2 regions of the Stenotrophomonas sp. NPDC077420 genome follow, and region 2 is predicted to be linked to the other one. Evidence: predicted binding sites of a transcription regulator. Region 2 holds the regulator's gene; the other holds the start of a gene.
The links. The regulator FliA, encoded in region 2, starts transcription of late flagellar genes. The targets are predictions, from matches to a motif close to TAAAGTTTNNCNNNCNNNGGCCGATAA.

Region 1 (11,976 bases), on a different contig from region 2:
GCGCAGTCCTACTACCGCAATGCCGTGGACCTGCATTGGTCGGCGCAGGTGGAGATCCTGTCCGACCCGCCGATGAAGCATCGCCGCGACGACCCGGGAAACTGGCTGGTCACCCGCCTGGTGCGTGAGATCGAGGCCACCCGGCACAAGGCGTTGCTGATATCGCCCTACTTCGTGCCCGGCGACGCCGGAGCGCGTGGACTCGGCGAGCTGGTGCGGCGCGGTGCCTCGGTCGGGGTGGTGACCAACTCGCTCGCGGCCAATGACGTGGCTGCGGTGCACAGCGGCTACATGCACTACCGCCTGCCGCTGCTACAGGATGGCGTGCACCTGTACGAACTGAAGTCACGCGGGCATGCCGGCGGTGGCAGCGGGCCGTTCGGCAGCAGCGGCGCCAGCCTGCACACCAAGGCGTTCATGCTCGACGACCGCCGCGGTTTCGTCGGCTCGTTCAACCTCGACCCGCGCTCGGCCTACCTCAATACCGAGATGGGCGTGATGTTCGAGGACCCGGCGCTGGCCGCGCAGCTGCGCGGGGAATACCTGCGCCTGGCTGGCCCTGACCTGAGTTACTGGGTCACCCGCACGCCCGGGAACCAGGTGCGCTGGCTGGATCGCGCCGCGCAGCCGCCGCGGATGCTGGACCACGAACCGGACACCTCATGGCGTCAGCGCGCCATCGCCCGCGCGATCGGCTGGCTGCCGCTGGAGTCGCAGCTGTAGCGGCCACCATGTCAGCGGCAGCCACGCAGGGCGCTACGCCTCGGTGGCGTCCTCTTCGGCATCCAATGTCTCCACGCCGCGCCCGTGCAGGCGCCGCCAGATCCATTGCAGGGCGTGCGCCGGGGTTCCCGGCAGCTGCTCCAGCAGCGCCATCGCCTGGGCCTGGCTGATCCGGCCATGGCGGCACAGCAGACTGGCCGAGGCCGCAGCGCGGGCGAACTGCAGGCTGGCCGCCAGCCCGGCGCCGCTGGGCTCGGGATCGCGCAGCAATGCCTCGTGCACCGACGGCGGCAGCTCCCAGGCGGCAGCGATGCGACTGGCGACCGGCAGGCTCCAGCTGTCCAGCAGTCCGGTGGCCAACGCCTGCGACGGCACCGCGCCCTGCTGCCAGGCCGCATCCAGCAATTGCCGCATGACCAGGGCCGCGCCCAGGCCCTGGGTCAGTCCCATCCATTGCGCGGCAAAGCCATCCTCGTGGGTGACCAGCCGCGCATGGTCGGCCGCGGCCCGCGAGGCCAGCAATGCGTGTTCCCACACCACCGTGCCAAACTGCGGAAAGGCGTCGCTGTGGAGCTGCATCACCGGCTGGACCAGCACCGCGCTGATGATCTGGCGGATGCCGTCGGTGCCGACCAGGGTCACCGCGCGCTGCAGGCTGTCCACCGGCTTGGCCTGCAGGCGGTACACCGGGCTGTTGGCGATACGCAGCAGGTTGCCGGTCAGCACCGCGTCCTGGCCGATGATGGCCGCCATGCTGCGCGCCGACGCATCGTTGTCGTTCACGGTCTGGATCAGCTGGGGCAGCAACTGCGGCCGGCGCGGCAGATGCCGGGCCGACCAGTCCTGGGCGTCCAGCGCCGCCGCCACGGCCGCCTGCAGCGCGACATCCTGCGCGCGGGTAGCACGCTCGACACCCCCACCAGGCGCCAGCGCCAGCGCATGCAGGCCTGCCTGCAGGATCGCCCCGGTATCGCCCTCGGTGGGGCCTGCCGTCGGCGCGGCCGGGCGCGCGCCCGGCTCGACCCGGGCCCGGACCACGGGTGCCGCGGCCGGGCGCCGGTACAGGCCCCAACCAACGCCGGCCGCCACCAGCAGCCCGGCGGCCCCGACCAGGAGGCCGGTCATCGGCACGGTCCCGTCACGGCGCGGCTGTTCACGCGCATTGTTGCCACTGCACCCACGTCGTTCCGTCCTGGCTTGCCGGTACCGCGCACCGTTGCCACGGCATCGGCCGCGCGCCCGGCAACTTTAGCGCCGACCTGCAATGGTCACCGCCTGCAGACAACGCCGTCCGACGGAATGCACTAGAATGGCGCCGCGCGACCGTCCCGGCCAACCCGTGACGTCGCCTTTTTTGTTTTACACCCAACCATTTCCTGCCGCGTTCGCCGGCGTTTGCCGACGTTCGCAGCATCGGAGTCACCATGTTATTTGAAACCCTCGAAACGACCGGTCACGAACAGGTGGTGTTCTGCCACAGCCGCGATGCCGGTCTGAGGGCGATCATCGCCATCCACAACACCACCCTGGGCCCGGCGCTGGGCGGCGTGCGCATGCGCCCGTACGCCAGCACCGACGAGGCCCTGGCGGACGCGCTGCGGCTCAGCCGCACCATGACCTACAAGAACGCGCTGGCCGGGTTGAACGTGGGCGGCGGCAAGGCGGTGATCATCGGCGATCCGCGCAGGGACAAGACCGAAGTGCTGTTCCGCGCGTTCGGTCGCTACGTGGATTCGCTGGGCGGCCGCTACATCACCGCCGAAGACGTGGGCACCGACGTCAATGACATGGAAAGCATCTACCTCGAAAGCGAGTACGTGACCGGCGTGCACCAGGTGCATGGTGGCTCCGGCGACCCGGCGCCATTCACCGCCTACGGTGCGCTGCAGGCGCTGATGGCGGCCATGCAGCACAAGCTGGGCCACGAGGAAGTGGGCAAGGTCAGCATCGCGGTCCAGGGCCTGGGCCACATCGGCATGGAACTGGTGAAGCTGCTGCGCGATCGCGGCGCCAAGCTGTTCGTCACCGACCTGGACAGCGCGCTGGTCGAACGTGCGGTGACCGAGTACGGCGCCGAGGCGGTGAAGCCGGACGATATCTACGACGTCAACGCCGATGTGTTCGCGCCCTGCGCGCTGGAAGGGGCGATCAATCCGCAGACCCTGCCGCGCCTCAAGTGCAGGATCGTCTGCGGCACCGCCAACAACCAGCTGTCCAGCCCGGAGATCGGCGACGAACTGCACGCCCGGGGCATCCTGTATGCCCCGGATTACGCGGTCAATGCGGGCGGAGTGATGAATGTGTCGCTGGAAATCGACGGCTACAACCGCGAACGCGCGATGCGGCTGATCCGCAGCATCTACCACAACCTGGGGCGCATCTTCGCGCTGTCCCAGCAGGAAAACATCGCACCGCAACGCGCCGCCGACCGCATCGCCGAGACGCGCATCCAGTCGATCGGCAAGTTGAAGATGCCGCTGGGCCGGGCCCGGCCACGGCTGGGTACGCTGCGCGGCGGCTGAACCTGCCGGAGCTGAAAAAAAAGGGCGCGACCCTGTCGCGCCCTTTTTCCCTGCCGCGGCGGCGCCGGCCGCCGCGATGCGATCAGAACGCGGCCGAATAGCGCAGGGCTACCTGGCTCAGGTCGCCACGCGGGCCGAAACGCTGGTCGTAGCCGAACGACAGCTGCGAGTTACGGGTCAGCCAGGACTGTACGGACACGCCGAACAGACCGCCCGAGCGCGCCGGCTGCAACCCGGCAACCGGTGCCCAGGCATCGACGCCGACAAAGCTGGCATCGAATGCCAGGCCATCGCTGGACAGGGTCTGCTGCCATTCGGCGTAGCCGCGCAGCGACCAACCCTGCAGGCGCGTCTCGGCCCGCAGGCCGGCCAGTGCCTGGCTGCGGCTCGACGCGCGGCTGTCGGCACGCAGACCGAACCCGAAGCCGCCGTTCTCGCTGAAACCGTCGCTGCGCAGGTGCGCGTAGTCGGCGCCGAGGTACGGGGTCAACGACGCCCCAGCGCCGCCGAAGCGGTAACCCGACTCCACGCTGGCGGTACTGAAGTCGCCGCCGTAACGGGCATTGACACCATACTGCCCCGGCCCCAGCAACAGCTGGCGGTCGATCTCGCGGGTGAACTGGCCCGCGCCCAGCTGCGCCAGCGTGTAGGCCGCGCCGCTGTTCCAGCCGGCATACAGTTGCGCCTGCGACTGACGGTCACGACCGCTGTCGCCGCCCCACTCGCGACTGCTGTTGCTGCGGGTCTCACCGAAGGCAAAGCCCATCACGCCGTTGCTGCCCAGCGCCATGTCCTGGCCCATCATCCAGCCCTGGGTCTGGAAGCCGCTGCCGGCAAAGCTGCCCTGCCCGGCCTCACCCAGCGCACTCTGCCACGCGCCGCGAAGACGGGGCGCCGCCGATACCGTGTCGAATCGCGTCGACAGCGCGCGGCGATTCATGTCCAGGTTGTCGAAGGTCATGCCGTTGGCCAGGCTGTGCGCCTTGCCCGACAGGCTCTCCAGGCTGGCCTGCAGACCGGCAGCTCCCTGCACCCGCTGCAGCTCGCCGGCCGCGTCGGCGAAGCCTGGCGTCCCGATGCCGGTACCGGTGTCGAGGACGTCGAAGGCCTGTTCCACGCGCAGGGCCGATGCAGCCGAAATGGTCCCCAGACCGGCCGCTGCGGCCGCGCCGGTCACGCTCACGCGGTTGATGTTCAGCCCAGCGGTGTACTTGTCGTAGGAGAACGTCGCATCCAGCAGCACGATGTCGCCCAGCGCGGTGTAGCGGGCAAAGGCGCCATTCACGCCCTGGGCCGCGACGATCAGCTCCTGCCGGATGCCGGCCTGCGGCACGTAGCCTTCCACGACGCGGTCGATGACCACGTTGCCGCCGTTGAGCTGTGCCGTACCGCTCACCTTCAACGACTGCGCGCCCAGCGCGGTCGAGAACACGCCGGTGGCCTCCTGGGTGAAGTTGCCGTCGATGAGCGCGTTCACGCCCGCCTCGAACATGTACAACGTACCGCTGTTGACCAGGTTGCCGGAGACCCGGGTGCTTCCCGTACGGAACTGCAGGCCACCGGCCGGCAGCACCTGCACGCTGGACCCCAGCGATGCGCCGTCACGCAGCGAGAGCGCGCCCGAGCGGACGATGGTGCCGCCGGTATAGGAATTCTTGCCGGTCAGGATCAGCGTTCCGGCACCGGACTTGTCCAGCCCGCCGGCACCACTGATGTCGTTGCCCCACTCGGTCAGCGAATTTTCCCCGGGCACGTTGACCACCATGGTGCCCCAGTCGAACCGACCGGGGCCGTTGATGGCCTTGCCGACGTTGAGCAGGCCATGCCCGAACACCGCGTCCACGCCCGGCTCGCCGAGGTCGGTGGCGGTGCCCAGCAGGGTCTGCCGCACCATGTCGTTGGTGAAGTACGGGTAGCTCTGCCAGACCAGCGCGGCCGCACCGGAGACCAGCGGTGCCGCATACGAGGTGCCGCCGCCCCACAGGTAGCTGGGGGTGCCGCCGGTGCTCTTGGGGTCGACGAACACTGCTTCGCCGGGTGCGGCCAGGCAGTAGTTGGCCGCGATGCCACAGGCATTGGCGTAGCTGGACAGGGTGTCCGGCTTGGCGAAGTCCACGGCGGTCACCGCCAGCCAGCCGCGCTCCAGGTCGGCGGCCGGACGCGTGTTGTTCGGGCCGGGCTGGCTGGGCAGCGCCGCCATGTTGGAGGGATCGGCCTTCTTCTCATTACCCGTGGCGAACACCACCAGGCCATCGTTGGCGATGATGAACGGACGGTACTCCGCGGCGATGGACGCCGTGGCGGAGGCGTTGGTCCAGTACAGCCCGCCCCAGGAGTTGTTCATGATCTTCACGCCGTCGGCGATCAGATCCTGATGCACCGGCGCCAGCCCCAGCGCGCCATTGACCTGGTTGCCGTTGCCGGTGCCGTCGTCGGCCGGCGCCTTGTCGGCGATGATGCGGGCCGACACGATCTCCGCGCCGGGCGCCACGCCACCGGGCCAGTTGCCGAAGGCGCTGCCGGCCGCCAGCGACGCCACGCTGGTGCCGTGGCCGACGACGTCATCCACGGCGAGATTGTTGACCTTCGGATCGACGTAGGTATGGCTGGACACGACCCGACCGGCCAGGGTGAGATGCGCGCGGTTCACGCCGGAATCGACGATGCCGATACGCACGCCGCTGCCGGTCAACCCCTGGCGCTCCACGGCATTGATCAGGGTGAGATGCCCGTCGATCGACGGCTGCGTGGGCGTGACCGGCGGCGTCACCGGTGGCGTGACCGGTGGCGTCACCGGCGGCACCACCGGTGCAACCGGCATGTCCCCGCGGGTATTTCCGCCGCCACCCCCACCGCCACACGCGCTCAATGCCACGGCCAGCGCACCGGCCAGCACGTTCCTGCTGAAAACTGCCTGCTTCATCCCTGTTCCCCGAAATAAATGAAAACCACCCCCGGTTTCCGGCCCTTCCGGCCGACACCGGTGGTAAACCCTGACCCTCTATACTGGGTCACCCCCACGCAGTCTGCCGGGAAACGCGTCGCCATACCATGCCCTGCGTTTCCTTTTCGTAAATCGCTCACGCAACAAACGAGATTGCCATGTCCAACATTGTCATCGCCGCTGCCAAGCGGACCGCCATCGGTTCCTTCCTCGGCCAGTTCAACGGCGTGCCCACCCCTGCCCTGGGCGCCACCGCGATCGCGGCCGCGCTGGAACAGTCCGGCGTGCCGGCGGCGGATGTTACCGAAGTGATCATGGGCTGCGTGCTGCCGGCCAACCTGGGCCAGGCGCCGGCGCGCCAGGCCGCGGTCGCCGCCGGCATTCCCTACTCCACCGGCGCCACCACCCTCAACAAGGTCTGCGGCTCGGGCATGAAGGCGATCATGCTCGGGCACGACCTGATCAAGGCCGGCACCGCCAGCATCGTGGTGGCCGGCGGCATGGAATCGATGTCCAATGCGCCGCACCTGCTGCCCAACTCGCGGACCGGCAACCGCTTCGGCAATTTCCAGGCGGTGGACCACATGGCCCACGACGGCCTGGTCAATGCGTACGACGGCAAGGCCATGGGCGAATTCGCCGAATGTGCGGTGGACAAGTACCAGGTGACGCGCGAGGAGCAGGACGCCTACGCCATCGAATCGGTCCGCCGTGCGCAGGCCGCGCAGGCCGCCGGGGCCTTCGACGATGAGATCGTTGCGGTGAAGGTGGCCGGCCGCAAGGGCGAGGTCGAATACCGCCAGGACGAACAGCCCGGACGCTCGGATATCGCCAAGATCCCCACCCTGCGCCCGGCCTTCAGGAAAGACGGTACGGTCACCGCCGCAAGTTCGTCGAGCATCTCCGACGGTGCCGCCGCCGTGGTCCTGCTGGCCGAAGACGATGCCGCCGCGCGTGGGGTGCAGCCGCTGGCCCGGATCGTGGCACATGCCACCCATTCCCAAGAGCCGGAGTGGTTCACCACCGCGCCGATCGGGGCGATCCACAAGGTGCTTGCCAAGGCCGGCTGGCATCTGGACGAGGTGGACCTGTTCGAAATCAACGAGGCGTTCGCGGTGGTGGCGATGGCGCCCATCCGCGAGCTGGGCATCGCCCACGAGAAGGTCAACGTGAATGGCGGTGCCTGCGCACTGGGTCACCCGATCGGCGCTTCCGGTGCGCGCCTGGTGGTCACCTTGGTCAACGCGCTGCGCAAGCGTGATGCAAAGCGCGGAATTGCTACACTGTGCATTGGTGGCGGCGAAGCCACGGCCATCGCCATCGAATTGATTTGATTGGAATTAACACCCGTTTCGCAAAAATGAATGCGGGATCGCTTGACAGCCCATCGTGGCTTGTCATCATGTTGCCGGGCGCGCAATAGCGCGTTGCCTAATCTAACGACGAGGATTCACACTAATGAGCATCAACAAGCTGCTGATCGCAATGGCCCTGGGCCTGGCTCTGACCGCCTGCTCGAAGCAGGAACAGGCTGCTGACGCCGCTGCTTCGGCCAACGAAGCCGCTGCCGACGCCCAGGTCGCTGCCGACCAGGCCGCTGCTGCTGGCGCCCAGACCGCCGACGCTGCCCAGGCTGCCGCCGACACCGCCACCACCGCTGCTGACGCTTCGGCTGATGCCGCTGCCCAGGCTGGCGCTGCTGCCACCGACGCTGCTGCCGACGCCGCTGCCGACGCTGCCAAGGCCGGTGAAGCCACCGCCGAGCAGGCCAAGGACGCTGCTGAAGAAGCCAAGAAGTAATCACTTCTTTCTTCAGGCAAGTCTGAAAAAGCCGCTGGTTCGCCAGCGGCTTTTTCTTTGGGGAAGCGTACCGACCAACGGTCGGTACCTACCGGCTTCGCGCGTACCGACCAACGGTCGGTACCTACCGGCTTTGCGCGTACCGACCAACGGTCGGTACCTGCCGGCTTCGCGCGTACCGACCAACGGTCGGTACCTACCGGCTCCGCGCGTACCGACCAACGGTCGGTACCTACCGGTTCCGCGCGTACCGACCAACGGTCGGTACCTGCCGGCTTCGCGTGTACCGACCAACGGTGGGTACCGCCCGGCTTCGCGGGTGCCGACCGCGCCTTCACGGTCGGCTAAATAGGATCGGCTCTCCCTGGAACCCTGATGGAGAGCGCCATGAAGATTCGTTCGATCACCACGCCGCTGATGGCGGCTTCGCTGCTGCTGGCGCTGGCTGCATGCAAGGGCCCGGAAGCCGAGCAGGCCCGCGCCGACGCCGCGCAGGCGGCCGACAGCACCGGCGAGGCGGCGCGTGCAGCGGTTGACCAGGCCGCCGCCTCCACCCGCAACGCCGCAGACGAGGCCGCTGCCGCGTCCGAACGCGCTGCCGCCGATGTGCAGCCCGCACTGGATCGCGCTGCCGACGCCACCGCAGCGGCGGCGGCCGATGCCAAGGTCGCCGCGCGCGATGCCGCTGCCAATGCCAGCGACGCCACCGCCAATGCGGCGGAAAAGGTCGCCGACAAAGCCCGCGACGTGGCCGATGACGCCCGCCAGAACGCGGACGACGCCAAGCATTGAGGGAGGGCGTGATCGCCGCGCGCAGTTCCCACCGCGCGCGGCGTCATGGCAGCGCGCGCTGCATGATCGCCTGGCAGTCCACCGCGTCATCCAGCGTGCCGAACGCCATCCCGTGCCGTCCCCCCAGGCGTGACCTCACGAACGCCTCCGCCAGCGGGCTGCCGCTGCGCAACAGCACCGCCGCCTGCAGCAACAGCGCCAATCGTTCGGTTACCGTCCGCGCCTGCGCCTCGGCCGGCGCAGCGGCAAGCAGCGCGCGCAGCGACTGCAGCGCACCATCGTAGTCGGCATCGCGCCCGGCCACCGCCTCCAGTTCCGCCTCCAGCACCGGCAGCACCTGCGGCTCCCGCGCCAGCGCACGCAGCACATCCAGGCACTGGATGTTGCCGCTGCCTTCCCAGATCGAGTTCAACGGCGCCTGCCGGTACAACCGCGGCAGCATCGACTCTTCCACGTAGCCGGCGCCGCCCAGGCACTCCTGCGCTTCATTGACGAACACCGCCGCGCGTTTGCACACCCAATACTTCCCTACCGCGGTGGCGATGCGCGCGAACGCCGCAGCCTGCGCATCGTGCGGGGCCTGGTCGACCGCGCGCGCCACGCGCATCGCAAAGGCCGTGGCCGCCTCCGATTCCATCGCCAGGTCGGCCAGCACGTTGGCCATCAGCGGCTGCCCGCTCAGGCGCCGACCGAACGCACTGCGGTGGCGGGTGTGGTGCAGCGCCTGTGCCAGCGCCATGCGCATCTCGGCGGCGGCGCCCAGCATGCAGTCCAGCCGGGTCATCATCACCATGCCGATGATGGTTGCCACGCCCCTGCCCTCCTCGCCCACGCGCCGCGCCCACGCACCGCACAGCTCCACTTCGCTGGAGGCATTCGACCAGTCGCCAAGCTTGTCCTTGAGCCGCATCAGCCGGAACGCGTTGCGATTGCCATTGCCCAGCCGCCGCGGCATCAGGAAGCAGGTGAGCCCGGCCGGCGCCTGCGCCAACACCAGGAACGCGTCGGACATCGGCGCGGAGAAGAACCATTTGTGCCCGACCAGCGCGTAGCTGCCGTCTTCGCGCAGTTCGGCGCGGGTGGTGTTGCTGCGTACGTCCGAGCCGCCCTGCTTCTCGGTCATGCCCATGCCCAGGGTGATGCCGGCCTTGTCGGCCATCGGCACGTCGCGCGGGTCGTAGACCGGCGCGGCCGCCTTGTCGGCCCACTCGGCCAGCAGCGGATCCTGGCGCAGCACGGCAACGGCCGCATGGGTCATGGTCAACGGGCAGCTGGTACCCGCTTCGGCCTGGTGATGCAGGAAACTGAGCGCCGCGCGTGCGACATGCGCGCCGGGTCGACCGTCCTGCCAGGACAGCCCGGCCACGCCGTTGCGCTTGGCCAGGTCCATCAACTGGTGGTAGGCCGGGTGGAATTCCACGGTGTCGATGCGGTGGCCCTGGCCGTCGTGCGTGCGCAGACGTGGCCTGTCGCGGTTGGCCTCGAAGCCCAGCCGGTACAGCGTGTCGCCGGCGATCGCGCCATAGGCCTGCAGCGCGTCGATGAAGGCTGCGCCGCCTTCACGCTGCACGGCCTCGGCCAACGCCACGTCGTCCGCCCACAGATTGCGGCCGGCGAAGGGGGGCGGCTGGTTGTCGACCTCGTGGGTCTCGAATGCGGTGGGCGCAGGTGTCATGGTGCAGGCCTCGTGCGGATCGCCCGATTCTGCCGCATCCGCGGGCGGGGCGCCGTTCAGCTGGATTCTCACCTCCTGCACGAGTGCGGCGGCACAGTGCAGGCATGAGCACGACTGCTGCAGACAACGACCTGGTGGTACTGCGTCCGGAGGGCCTGTACTGCCCCGCAGGCGATTTCCATATCGATCCCTGGCGCCCGGTGCCGCGGGCGGTGATCACCCATGGCCATGGCGACCATGCACGCAGCGGCATGGGTCAGTACTACAGCAGCACCGGCAGCGTGCCGATCCTGCGCTGGCGGCTGGGCGATGTGCCCCTGCAGGCCTTCGACTACGGTGAACCCTTCACCCTGGGCGCGGTGCGGGTGTCGCTGCACTCGGCCGGCCATGTGCTTGGCTCGGCCCAGGTCCGCATCGACGATGGGCGACAGGTCTGGGTGGCCTCGGGCGACTACAAGCGCCAGCCCGACCCGACCTGCGCGCCATTCGAGGTGGTGCCCTGCGATGTCTTCATCACCGAAGCGACGTTCGCCCTGCCGATCTACCGCTGGCAGGACACCGCCGAGGTCGCTGCCGAGATCGTCGCCTGGCGGCGCGAGTGCGAACAGCGGGGCGAAGCGGCGATTCTGCTCTGCTACGCGCTGGGCAAGGCGCAGCGGGTGTTGGCCGAACTGCTGCCGCTGGATGATCAAGCGGCATGGCTGCACGGCGCCATCGCCAAGGGCGTGGCGGTCTACCGCGAGGCGGGGGTTGCGATGCTGGACACGCATACCGTGGCCGAGCAGGGGCGCGCGCCCGACGCGGCCGGCAAACTGATCCTGGCACCGCCCTCGGCGGCCGGTACCCCGTGGCTGCGTCGCTTCGGCAAGCACCAGCTGGGCTTCGCCTCGGGCTGGATGCGGCTGCGCGGCAACCGCCGCCGCCGCAACTACGACCGCGGTTTCGTGGTCTCCGACCATGCCGACTGGCCCGCCCTGCTGCAGACCATCGAACAGACCGGCGCGCGCCGGGTGATCGCCACGCATGGGAACACCGATGCGCTGATTCCGTTCCTGCGCGAACGGGGCGTCGCCGCCGAGGCCTTCCGCACCGATTTCGGGAGCGAGGAATGAGGGCGTTCGCCGCGTTGTACCAGCGCCTGGACCGCAGCACCGCCACCCTGGACAAGCGCGCCGCGCTGGTCGCGTATTTCCGCGACGCACGCCCGCACGATGCGGCATGGGCGCTGTACCTGCTCAGCGGTGGCAAAGTCGGTGGCGCGCGCCGGAAGATTGCCGCCAGCGGCGAACTGCGTGCGTGGATCGCCGAGGCCGCGGCGCTGCCGGCATGGCTGGTGGCCGACAGCTACGACCAGGTCGGCGACCTGGCCGAAACCCTGACCCTGCTGCTGGATGATCCGCTCGACGCGGCGCCGGACCGACCCCTGGCGGAGTGGATCGAAGTGCATCTGCTGGGCGTGGCCAATCAACCCGAAGCGGTACGCCGCGCTGCGGTCGAAGCGGGGTGGGCGCAGCTGCCTG
Region 2 (11,976 bases):
GCATGCTCTTCGTGGGCTTTCCGGCGGGCCATGTCAGTGCAGGAACCCGGACAGGTTGGTTTCGATGTTGCGCGGATTCTCGCCCTGCGCGATCGAGATCAGGCCTTCGATGATCATCTCGCGGTCGCGGCTGTTGTGATGGATCACGCTCTTGAGCTTGGCCGACACCGGCAGGAACAGCAGGTTGGCCGAGGCGATGCCATAGATGGTGGCGGTGAACGCGGCGGCGATGCCGTGGCCGAGCTTGCTGGGATCGGCCAGGTTCTTCATTACCGCGATCAGGCCCAGCACCGCGCCGATGATGCCCAGGGTGGGTGCATAGATGCCCATGCCTTCGAACACCTTGGACGCGGCCAGGTCCTTGCTTTCCTGGCTGCTCAGTTCGATTTCCAGCATGTGCCGGATGGTTTCCGGTTCCACGCCGTCGACCAGCAGCTGCAGGCCCTTGCGCAGGAACGGATCGTCCTGGGCATCGACCTGCGTTTCCAGGCCCAGCAGGCCCTGGCGGCGGGCGATGTTGCTCCATTCCACGATCTGGCGGATCAGCTCGGCGCGGTCGCTGCTGGGCGGACGCACGATCCAGCGCACGATCCTGAAGGCATGTTTGAACACCGCCGGGGAGGTGTGCAGCAGGATCGCGGCCAACGTGCCGACGATGACGATGACGAACGCGGCCGGGGACCACAGCGACGCCAGCCCGGCACCCTTGAGGATGCTGCCGCCGACCAGCGAGGCCAGGGCGAGGAAAAGTCCGATGAGGCTGAGTCTGTCCATTGTTCCGTTATCGGCGCGCGTGAAGGGGTCTTGAGGTGGGGGTGGGTCGGTGGTTCAGCCACGCAGGGCGTGGCTCTACTCAGCGCAGACCATCCACGTCGAGGATCAGCGACATGCGGCCGTCGCCGATCAGGGTGGCGCCGGCATAGCCGCGCAGGCCGCGCAGGGCCTTGGGCAGCGGTTTGATCACCACTTCCTCGCGACCGCGGACCTGGTCCACCACCAGCCCGAAGCGCGCCTCGCCGGCCTGCAGCACCACGATGGTGAGCAGCGAGGAGGCGGCCGGTTCCACGTCCAGCCAATGGCGCAGGTCGACCAGCGGCAGGGTGTGCGAGCGGCGGTCCAGCACGGCGCGGCCGTCGAACCAGCCCAGCGAGGTGTTCGGTGCGTGCAGCACTTCCATCACGCGTGCCAGCGGCAGCGCGTAGATGTCTTCGCCGGCCTGCACCAGCAGGGTCGGCAGGATCGCCAGGGTCAGCGGCACCCGGATCAGGAAACGGCTGCCCCGGCCCAGCTCGGACTGGATCTGGATCTGTCCGCTCAGCTCGCGGATGCGCGACTGCACCACGTCCATGCCGACGCCGCGGCCGGAAATGTCGGTGACTTCCTGCTTGGTCGAAAAACCGGGCAGGAACACCAGGTGCAGGCACTCCTCGCTGCTCAGCCGGGCGGCGGCTTCGGGGTCGATCAGGCCCTTTTCACGCGCCTTGGCGCGCAGCCGTTCCGGGTCGATGCCGGCACCGTCGTCCTGCACTTCAATGCTGACGTAGTCGCCTTCCTGCTGCGCCGACAGGCGTACGTTGCCGCTGCGGGTCTTTCCCTGCGCTTCGCGCAGGTCCGGCATTTCGATGCCGTGGTCGATCGCGTTGCGCACCAGGTGCACCAGCGGGTCAGCCAGTGCTTCGACCAGGTTGCGGTCCAGTTCGGTTTCCGCGCCGACCAGTTCCAGCTCCACTTCCTTTTTCAGGTTGCGGGCCACGTCGCGGGCCACCTTGGGGAAGCGCGAGAACACCTTGCCGACCGGCTGCATGCGCGTACGCATCACCGCCGACTGCAGGCGCGCGGTGGCGATGTCCAGGGTCGACACGGCACGGTCCAGTTCTTCGTCATGCAGGCGTGCGCGCAGGGTCTTGAGCCGGTTGCGCGACAGCACCAGTTCGCCGATCAGGTTGACGATGGCGTCCAGGCGCTTGGTGTCCACGCGCACGGTGTGTTCGGCTTCAGCCACCGGCTTGCTGGCGGCGGGCTTGGCCGCTGCGGGGGCAGCCACCGCGCGCGCCGGCGCGACCGGGGCGGGTGCCGGTGCGGTCACCGCATGGGCACCGGGCGCCGCGCCGCCATGCAGCTGGTCGAGCAGTGCTTCGAATTCGTCTTCCCCGATCAGCCCGTCATCGGCCTTTTTCGTGGCGGTCACGGCGGTCGGCGCGGCGCCACCGTGCAGCGTGTCCAGCAGCGCTTCGAACTCGTCGTCGGTGATCAGGTCCGCATGGGCCGGCGCGGCGGCCGTTGCCGGCGCCGGCACGGCCGGGCCGTTGACGTCGAACTGGGCGATCAGCGCCGGTGGCGCATAGCCTGGCTCGGTACCGGCCGCGACCGAGTCCAGCATCGACTGCAGGTAGTCCAGCGACTGCTGCGCGGCGTCGAAGTGGTGCGCCTGCAGCACGGCCTGGCCGGAACGGGCCATGCCGAGGGTTTCCTCGGCGGCGTGGCACAGCTCCACCATGGCCTGGATGCCGAGGAAGCCGGCACCGCCCTTGAGGGTGTGGAAGCCGCGGAAGACCGCGTTGAGCTGGTCGCTGTCCTGGGGCGACTGCTCCAGCGACACCAGCTGTTCGCCGAGGCGATCCAGGATCTCCTGGGCCTCGAGGATGAAGTCGGCGGCAATGTCGTCTGGAACAGCACTCATGGTTTCAAAGCCCCAAATCGGAAAGCAGGTCGTCGGCGTCCACCTGCGACACCTGGTGGCGGTCCAGCCCGGTCACGGCCGGGCCTGCCAGGCCGTTGTCACGCTTGCCCGCGGCTGTCTCGGGCGGCGGCAGGCCAAGCGCGCCGAAGCCTTCGTGCACGCGGCGGACGATGCCGACCACGCGGCGGATGATCTGCCCGGTGAGATCCTGGTAGCTCTGGGTGAGCGCGATCTCGGTCAGGTTGTGGCGGATGCGGTCCAGCTGCTGGTCCTGGTCCGGGCTCAGCCCGTTGGCGCGCAGCTGCTCGGTCAGCGCCCGGCATTCTTCGGCCAGGTCCAGGGTGCGGTGGGTGGCCTGTTCGGTCATCGCCACCACGTGGTCCAGGCGCGCGCAGGCATCATCCAGCTCGCCGGCTTCGCTGGGCAGGGTGGGCAGTTCGCCCAGGGCCTGGCCCAGTTCGCGGGCAAGACGGTTCAGCCCGGCCATCATCGGCTGGGTGCGCAGCGCGGCAAGCGCGTCGATTTCCCGACGCCAACCGGCTTCGTCGCCGCCTTCCAGCGCGGCAAGGGCGTCCTGCAGGCGCTGCACCAGCGCCGATTTGTCGCGAAGGGTTTCCATCAGGCGCTCGCCGCCAGCCGTTCGAAGATCTTGCCGAGCTTTTCTTCCAGGGTCTGGGCGGTGAACGGCTTGATGATGTAGCCGTTGACGCCCGACTGGGCCGCTTCGATGATCTGTTCGCGCTTGGCTTCGGCGGTGACCATCAGGACCGGCAGGGTCTTGAGCTTGGCGTCGGCGCGGATCGCCTTGAGCAGGTCGATGCCGGTCATCACCGGCATGTTCCAGTCGGTGACCACGAAATCGAACGGCTGGCTCTGCAGCAGGGCCAGCGCGGCATGCCCGTCCTCGGCTTCGGCCGTATTGGTGAAGCCCAGATCGCCCAGCAGGTTCTTGACGATACGACGCATGGTCGAGAAATCGTCGACGATCAGGATACGCATGTTCTTGTTCAAAGCACTTTCCTCGGTATCAGTTGTTCTCGAGGCCGGCGTCGGCCGCCTCGAAGATCTTCAATCGCCCACGCAGGCGCAGTACGGCCTGGCCATGGATCTGGCAGACGCGCGACTCGCTGACCCCGAGCACCGCGCCGATCTCTTTCAGGTTCAGTTCCTGCTCGTAGTACAGCGACAGCACCAGCTGTTCGCGCTCGGGCAGCAGGCCGATCGCATGGCCCAGTTCGCGGCCGAACTCGCCGCGTTCCAGCACCTGCTGCGGGGTCGGGCCGCCCTGGGCCACGGTGTCCAGTTCGCCCTGGTCTTCGATGCGCGATTCCAGGCTCAGCACCTGGCCGCGCGCGGCGTCTTCCATCAGGCGCAGGTAGTCCGGCAGCGGCATGTCCATCGCCGCGGCCACCTCGGTGGCGCTGGCGGCGCGGCCGGTGGTCTGTTCCAGGCGGCGGATGGTGGAGGCGGCATCGCGGGCACGGCGGTGCACCGAGCGCGGCACCCAGTCGCCCCGGCGGATCTCGTCGATCATCGAACCGCGGATGCGGATCGAGGCGTAGGTCTCGAACGAGGCGCCCTGGTCGGCGTCGTAGCTGCGCGAGGCCTCGATCAGGCCCATCATGCCGGCCTGGATCAGGTCATCGACTTCGACACTGGCCGGCAGGCGCGCGGCCAGGTGGTGGGCAATGCGCCGGACCAGGTCCGAGTGCTGGGCGATGCACTCGTTGGCGGCGGCGCGCTGCACCTCCTTGTATTGTGCGGCGCCTTTCATGCGGCCACCCCGCGCTGCTTGAGGATGCGTTCCAGGAAGAACTCGACCCCGCCGCGTGGCTCGGTCGGGGCCTGCCAGCGCGCGGTGCGGCGGGCGATCTCGGCGATCGCCTGGGCGGCCGGGCTGGACGGGTAGGCCTTCACCACCGGCTGCTGGCGCTGCACCGACAGGCGCAGCCAGTCGTCCTGCGGTACGCAGCCGAGGTAGTTCAGCGACACGTCGGCGAGGAATTTCTCGCAGACCCGGCTGAGCTTCTCGTACAGCACACGGCCTTCGTTGGGGTCGCGGACCATGTTGGCCACCACCTGGATGCGGTCCACGCCGCGCTCGCGCGAGAGCACCTTGATCAACGCGTAGGCGTCGGTGATCGAGGCCGGTTCGTCGCAGACCACCACCACGGTGTCCTGCGCGGCCTGGCAGAAGGTCAGCACGCCGTCGGTGATGCCGGCGGCGGTGTCCACCACCATGAAGTCCAGGTCGCGCTCCAGTTCGGAGAACACGTTGACCAGGCCGACGTGTTCGGCCGGCTGCAGTTCGGCCATGTGGCGGCGGCCGGACGCGGCCGGCACCACCAGCACGCCGTTGGGGCCTTCCAGGATCACTTCGTCCAGGGTGCAGCGCCCGGCGACCAGGTCGGCCAGGGTCAGCTTGGGCTGCAGGCCCAGGATCACATCGATGTTGGCCAGGCCCAGGTCGGCGTCCAGCAGCAGGGTGCGCTTGCCCATGCCAGCCAGCGCCACGGCCAGGTTGGCCGAGACGTTGGTCTTGCCCACGCCGCCCTTGCCGCCGGTCACGGCGATGGTGCGGACCGGGCCGAGCGGCTGGCTGCGGGTGGCCGACAGCGGGAAGGTCCTGGTCAGGTTTTCATACTCACGCGACGGCATGGTTCAACTCCGGGTTGCAGGGCATATCGGCCGCGCGGCGCAAATCTTCAAGGCGAAGTACAAGATTGGCCGCACTGGCCCGGTGCAGGTCTTCGGGAACGTCCTGGCCGTCGGTCACCCAGGTGATCGGCAGGCGGTGGTCGACCGCCACCGACAGCGCGGTGCCGAAGCGGCCGGTCTCGTCCAGCTTGCTCAGCACCACGCCCTGCGGGTTGGCGGCGCTGAAGCGGCGGACCACCTCATCCATGTCGCTGAAGCTGGTGTTGGCCGGCAGCACCAGCAGGGTGCGGATCTGCCCGGCCGCACGCAGCCACTGCAGCTGGGCGGCCAGGGCACGGTCGCGCGGGCCCAGCCCGGCGGTGTCGATCAGCACCAGCTTGTAGTCCTTCAGGCGCTCCAGCAGCTGCGCCAGGTCGCTGCCACTGCTGGCTTCGTGCACCGCGATGCCAAGCTGGCGGCCGAAGCCGTACAGCTGTTCGCGGGCGCCGATCCGGGCGGTGTCGGTGGTGACCAGGGCAACGTCGCGGGCGGCATGGGCTTCGGCAAAGCGCGACGCCAGTTTGGCGATCGTGGTGGTCTTGCCGGCACCGGTGGGGCCGACCAGGGCGATCACGCCACCGGCCTCGAGCGGGTCGACCGGGGCGATCGGCAGTTTCCGGGACAGCAGGCCCAGCATCAGGCCGCGGCCACGGTGGGCTTCGGTGTCCAGCGGGATCTGCAGGGCCACGTCGCGGCAGATGCCGGCGTCGAAGCCATACTCGTCCATCAGGTCCAGCGCGGCGGCACGGACCGCCGAGCCACGCAGGCGCTCGTCGGTGAAACGGTTCATTTCGCGTTCGATGACCTGGCGCATGCCGGCCACTTCGTGACGCAGCTGGCGCAGCTCTTCATCATCGCGGACCAGGGTCAGGGCCGCCGGTGCGGCGACCACCGGCGGTGCGGGCACCGCTGCGGCCGGCGTCTCCCCCTCCGCGGCGTCTGCAACCGCGGTCGGTTCGTTGGCGGCCTGCATCGGGGGCAGCGTGGCCGCTGCCACGATCGGGGCAGCAGGCGCGACGGTGACCGCGGCGGGCGGTGCAGCCTCGGCCTCCGCAAGCGGGGCGGGGGGCGCGAACACGGCCGAGTCGTCGATGGCCAGGGCGGGAGTCATCGGCGCCGGCACTACCGGCACGGTTTCCCAGAGTGGAGCCAGCGGCACATCCAGTGGGGCGCGCTGCATCTGCTGCGACGGCATCTGCGGCAGCTGCGGCGGCAGGCTGCGGCCGGCCGGAGGGTGCATGTCGAACAGCGGGGCCTCGTCCAGCGGCGGGTCGATGATGAAGCGGGCGCGGTTGACCGGGGCGGCGGGGGTGGCGCGGACCGGAGACGGTGCGTCTTCGATCATGGGCCGGGCAGCAACCGGGGCTGCCTCGTGGGCGGCGGCCTGTTCCACGTTGAACGGGGCGAAGATCTGCTCCGGGAGCGTGTCGGCACGGGTCGGCGGCACGGCGGCCCGGGCCAGGGTTGCCGCGAAACCGGCGCTGCCGCGCGGCGGCACGATTTCGTTGGCGGTATCCAGGGTGCGGCCGGTGGCACCCACCGCCGCACGGGCCAGAGCGGCCACGGCCGAGGTGGTGGCCGCCACCGGTTCCGGTGCGGTCATCGGCGCCTTGCGGCGGGTGACCGCGGCGATCACCGCATCGGCTGCGTTGCGCGGGCGCGGCGCCGGCGGCGCCGGGGCAACGTCCTTGCGTGCCGCTTCCAGTGCACGCTGCACCGCGCCTTCGTCATAGTTCGCCGCCGCTACGATCTCCACGCCTTCCTCGATCCGGCGATTGGACAGGATCACCGCATCGGGACCATGTTCCTTGCGCACCAGGTTCATGGCCGAGCGCATATCGGGAGCGACGAAGCGTTTGATTTTCATGCTGTGGTACCGGGACGGGGGCTGTGGGGTGGAAGGGAAGCGCTGGTTGTCGGTGGTCTGCACGGTCCGGGGTTCCCTTCTTGTCCTGCTGCGGTGAATACGAAATGGAGGTGTCTGTTTTCTGACGCGGTGCTGTCGGCGTTCCGGCTCAGCTGATCGTGCCGACCAGCTTCAGCCGCTTGTCCTCGGGCACCTCGCTGTAGGCCAGCACGGACAGCGACGGAACGCTGTGGCGTACCAGCCGTGCCAGCGCGGCACGTACCGGACCGGGCACCAACACCACCGCGGGCTCGTTCTTCGCTTCCTGCTTGCCGACACATTCGGCCAGGCTCTGGTGCAGTCGCTCGGCGAGTCCGGGTTCCAGCGCGGCGCCGTTGCCCTGTGTGGACTCCTGCAAGACACGTTCCAATTGCGGGTTGAGGGTGAACACCGGCAGCTCCGCCGACATTCCGGCGATCTCCTGCACGATGAAACGGCCCAGCGCGTTGCGCACCGCGGCGGTCAGCACGCCCGGGTCCTGGCTCATCGGCGCGTTCTCCACCAGCGACTCGGCGATCTTGCGCAGCTGGCGCACCGGGATGCGTTCGATCAGCAGGTTCTGCAGCACCCGCACCACCACCGAAAGCGGCAGCGCCTTCGGCGTGAGGTCTTCGACCAGCTTGGGCGCGCTCTTGGCCAGGTTGGCCAGCAGCTGCTGGACCTCTTCGTGGCCGAGCAGTTCCGGGGCGTGTTCGCGGATGAGGTGGGAGAGGTGGGTGGCGACCACGGTGGCCGGGTCGACCACGGTGTAGCCCATCGATTCGGCGTGGGCGCGCTGGTGTGGCTGGATCCAGGTGGCATCCAGGCCGAAGGCGGGGTCCTTGCCGGCGATGCCGTCCAGCGCGCCCAGCGCACTGCCGGGGTCCAACGCCAGTTCGCGGTCGGGATGGATATCGGCGGTGGCCACCGGTACGCCGTGGATCAGCAGCCGGTAGGCAGTGGCGCCCAGCTCCAGGTTGTCGCGGATGTGGACCGAGGGAATCAGGAAGCCGATGTCGTGGGTGAGCTTGCGGCGCACGCCCTTGATCCGCGCCATCAGTTCGCCGCCCTGGTTCTTGTCCACCAGCGGGATCAGCCGGTAGCCCACCTCCAGGCCCAGCGGGTCGACCGGGCGCAGTTCGTCCCAGGTCAGCTCGGCAGTCGGTGAGGGGGTGCCTGCGGGCAGGCCGAGCGCGCTGCCGGGGCCGGCCGCGGCCGGCGCGGCGGCCGCGCGTTCGGCCGCGGTGCTCTTCTTCCACAGCTTCCAGGCAACGAAGCCGATGATGGCACCCAGCGTCAAGAAGGCGACGTTGGGCATGCCCGGCACCAGACCGACCAGGATCAGAATGCCGGCGGTGATGCTCAGCGCGCGGTGCTGGCCGAACGCCTGCCCCATCATGGCCTGGGCCATGTCCTGCGAGCGCGAGGCGCGGGTCACCAGCATCGCCACCGCCGAGGACACCAGCAGCGCGGGCAGCTGCGCCACCAGCCCGTCACCAATGGACAGCAGGGTATAGGTGGCTGCGGCTTCGCCGAACGGCATGCCGTGCTGGAGCACGCCCACCGCCAGGCCGCCCAGCATGTTGATGAACAGGATCAGGATGCCGGCGATGGCGTCGCCGCGGATGAACTTGCTGGCACCGTCCATGGCGCCGTAGAAGTCGGCTTCCTCGCGGACTTCTTCACGGCGCAGCTTGGCTTCTTCACGCGTCAGCAAACCGGCGTTGAGGTCGGCGTCGATCGCCATCTGCTTGCCAGGCATGGCATCGAGGATGAAGCGCGCGGTCACTTCGGACACGCGGCCGGCTCCCTTTGTGATCACCACGAAATTGATGATGGTCAGGATCGCGAAGACCACGATGCCGACGGCGTAGTTGCCGCCGATCACGAATTCGCCGAACGCGGCGATCACCTTGCCGGCGGCGTCGTGGCCGTTCTGGCCGTTGAGCAGGATCACGCGGGTGGAGGCCACGTTCAGCGCCAGCCGCAGCATGGTGGTGACCAGCAGCACGATCGGGAAGATGGTGAAGTCCAGCGGGCGCTTCACGTACACCACGGCCAGCAGCACCATCAGCGAGATGGCGATGTTGAAGGTGAACAGCGCATCCAGCACCGGCGCGGCCAGCGGCACCACCACCATGGCCAGCAGGGCCAGCACGATCAGCGGGGCGCCCAGGCCCTGGCGGATCATGTCCAGGGCGCGACGGGTGTTCATGCCGGCGGGCTGGGCGCTCATGGACGGCCACCCTTGCCGAACTCATCGATATCCACGTGCGGTGCGGCCGGCATCGGCCCGCCCCGCCAGGTACGCAGCTGGTAGACGTAGGACAGGACCTGGGCAACGGCCGAATACAGTCTCACGGGGATTTCCTTTCCAAGTTGACCTTCCCGATACAAGGCGCGTGCCAAAGGCGGCGCCGAGACGATGGCGACCCTGTTGCCGTCGGCCACTTCACGGATGCGCAGGGCGGTTTCGTCCACGCCCAGGGCGACAACGGTGGGGGCGCCCATTTTTCCGCCGTCGTACTTGAGGGCTACCGCGTAGTGGGTCGGGTTGACCACCACCACGTCGGCGGTGGGCACCGCTTCCATCATCTGGCGGTTGGCCATCTGGTGCTGCATCTGGCGGATGCGGCCCTTCATTTCGGGGCTGCCCTCGCTTTCCTTCATCTCCCGGCGCAGCTCTTCACGGGTCATCTTCAGCTTGCGCATCCAGTTCCAGCGCTGGTAGGGGGCGTCGATGGCGGCCAGCAGCATCATCGCGCCGCCGGTGGCCAGCATCAGCTTGAGGGTGAAGCCCAGGCCGTTGACGATGGCCGCTTCCAGCGGCTGGTGGACCAGGTCGCGCAGCGGACGGATGCCGTGCCAGACCACCAGTCCGGCGGCGGCGCCGACGAACAGGATGCGAAGCAGCGATTTGATGAACTCGGCGATGGCTTCGGCGCCGTACAGGCGCTTCATGCCGGCCATCGGGCTGAGCCGGTTGAACTGCGGCATCAGCGATTTGTTCGACCAGCGCAGCCCGCCCATCGCGACCGGCGCCAGGAAACTGGCCAGCAGGCAGACCAGCAGCAGCGGCCACAGGGCCAGCATCAGCTGCAGGAACAGGTGGCCGAAGTGGCTGAACAGCCCCTGCGGCTCGAACCGCAGTCCGGGTTCGGGGCTGAGCGCGGATTTCATCCAGGCCTTGCCGCTGCTGGCCATGCCGCCGGAAAACGCCATCAACGCCAGCACCGAGGCGCCGAACACGGCGGCGGTCGCCAGCTCGCGCGAGCGCGGGATGTTGCCCTCTTCACGGGCATCGCGCAGGCGTTTTTCGGTAGGTTGTTCGGTTTTTTCGCCGGCTTGTTCGTTTTCGGACATCGGGGCAGGGCACCACGGGGGGTACCCGGGGTGGTGCAAGAACCGTTCCGGAAGGCGGGGGGTGTACGTGCGGTCGATTGGAATGCGACCACCTACACGGTGGCGGACGCCTGGGGCGCACGCCAGTCGGGAGCGCCGGTCGCCTATACGCTGTGGCTGTTCCTGCTCTCGGGCCTGCCGCTTCCGCTCTGGGCCCTGTGGAAACGCAGGCCGCAACTGCGGGTCTACGCCCGGTCCAACTGGCAGTACGGTCTCGTGGACGGCATGGGTACGCTGATCGCCTACGGGCTGGCGCTGTGGGCAATGACCCAGGCGCCGGTGGCGATGGTCTCCGCGCTGCGTGAAACCTCCATCGTGTTCGCGATGATGATTTCCGCCTGGGTGCTGCGCGAACGCGTGCCGAGGCGCCGTTGGATGGCCGCCGGGCTGATCGTCACCGGGGTCGCTATCCTGCGCGCCGCCTGACCTTCAAGGCGTACCAGTCGATGTTGGCAGTAGAGCCACGCCCTGCGTGGCTGGCGCCTCACTCCAGGAAATGCCCGCCGCCAAGGGTGTTCAGTTCCGGGGCCAGGCTCATGCGCGGGCGGGGCAGGTCGTGCAGCTGCATGAAGCGCTCCGGGTCGACCGGGCGCCCGAGCAGGTAGCCCTGCAGGAAGTCGCAGCCGAGCCGCTCCAGGTAGGCACGCTGGCCGGCGGTCTCCACCCCTTCGGCGACGATGTCCATGTCCAGGGCATGGCCCAGGGCCACGATGGCCGAAACGATCACCACGTCTTCGGAGCTGTTTTCCAGGTCGCGGATGAAGGCGTGGTCGATCTTGATTTCGGTGGCCGGCAGCCGTTTCAGGTAGAGCAGGCTGGAATACCCGGTGCCGAAATCGTCGATGGAGATACCCACGCCCAGCCGCGCCAGCGACTGCAGCAGGCGCAGGCTGGTCTCGGTATCGCGCATCACCGCGCTTTCGGTGATTTCCAGCACCAGCCGGCGTGGTTCCACCCGGTGCCGCTCAAGCGCATCGCTGACTTCCTGCAGCAGGTAGGGTGAGCCGAACTGGATCGGCGAAAGATTCACCGAGATCGACCAGTTGTCGTGGCCGGCGTCGTGCCAGCGCCGCAGTTGCCGGCAGGCTTCATTGAGCGCCCAGCGCCCCAGCTCGTTGATCACACCGCTGCGTTCGGCCAGGCGGATGAACCGGTCCGGCGGGATCAGGCCCTGCTCGGGGTGCTGCCAGCGCAGCAACGCTTCGGCGCCACACACCTGGTGGGTACTGACCCGCACCTTGGGCTGGTACTGCAGGAACAGCTGCTTGAGTTCCACGGCACGTCGCAGGTCGGCCAGCAGGCGGAACTGCTG

Region 1: a site for FliA is predicted at 1,948-1,974, ahead of ACIGII_RS11410 (HDOD domain-containing protein). Genes of this name have one in related genera too.

The regions. Positions count from the first base shown of each region.
Region 1 is NZ_JBITVZ010000010.1:38,372-50,347, reverse strand. It holds gene ACIGII_RS11415 (phospholipase D family protein) at 1-723, shown strand, start outside; gene ACIGII_RS11410 (HDOD domain-containing protein) at 757-1,848, opposite strand; gene ACIGII_RS11405 (Glu/Leu/Phe/Val dehydrogenase dimerization domain-containing protein) at 2,148-3,245, shown strand; gene ACIGII_RS11400 (S8 family serine peptidase) at 3,328-6,168, opposite strand; gene ACIGII_RS11395 (thiolase family protein) at 6,348-7,523, shown strand; gene ACIGII_RS11390 (hypothetical protein) at 7,648-7,989, shown strand; gene ACIGII_RS11385 (hypothetical protein) at 8,377-8,781, shown strand; gene ACIGII_RS11380 (isovaleryl-CoA dehydrogenase) at 8,825-10,456, opposite strand; gene ACIGII_RS11375 (ligase-associated DNA damage response exonuclease) at 10,561-11,568, shown strand; gene ACIGII_RS11370 (ATP-dependent DNA ligase) at 11,565-11,976, shown strand, end outside.
Region 2 is NZ_JBITVZ010000003.1:93,446-105,421, forward strand. It holds gene motD (flagellar motor protein MotD) at 1-32, opposite strand, end outside; gene ACIGII_RS04085 (flagellar motor protein) at 34-774, opposite strand; gene ACIGII_RS04090 (chemotaxis protein CheA) at 854-2,680, opposite strand; gene ACIGII_RS04095 (protein phosphatase CheZ) at 2,685-3,299, opposite strand; gene cheY (chemotaxis response regulator CheY) at 3,299-3,691, opposite strand; gene ACIGII_RS04105 (RNA polymerase sigma factor FliA) at 3,708-4,454, opposite strand; gene ACIGII_RS04110 (MinD/ParA family protein) at 4,451-5,338, opposite strand; gene ACIGII_RS04115 (AAA family ATPase) at 5,325-7,244, opposite strand; gene flhA (flagellar biosynthesis protein FlhA) at 7,393-9,498, opposite strand; gene flhB (flagellar biosynthesis protein FlhB) at 9,495-10,625, opposite strand; partial or broken gene ACIGII_RS04130 (EamA family transporter) at 10,716-11,090, shown strand; gene ACIGII_RS04135 (putative bifunctional diguanylate cyclase/phosphodiesterase) at 11,149-11,976, opposite strand, start outside.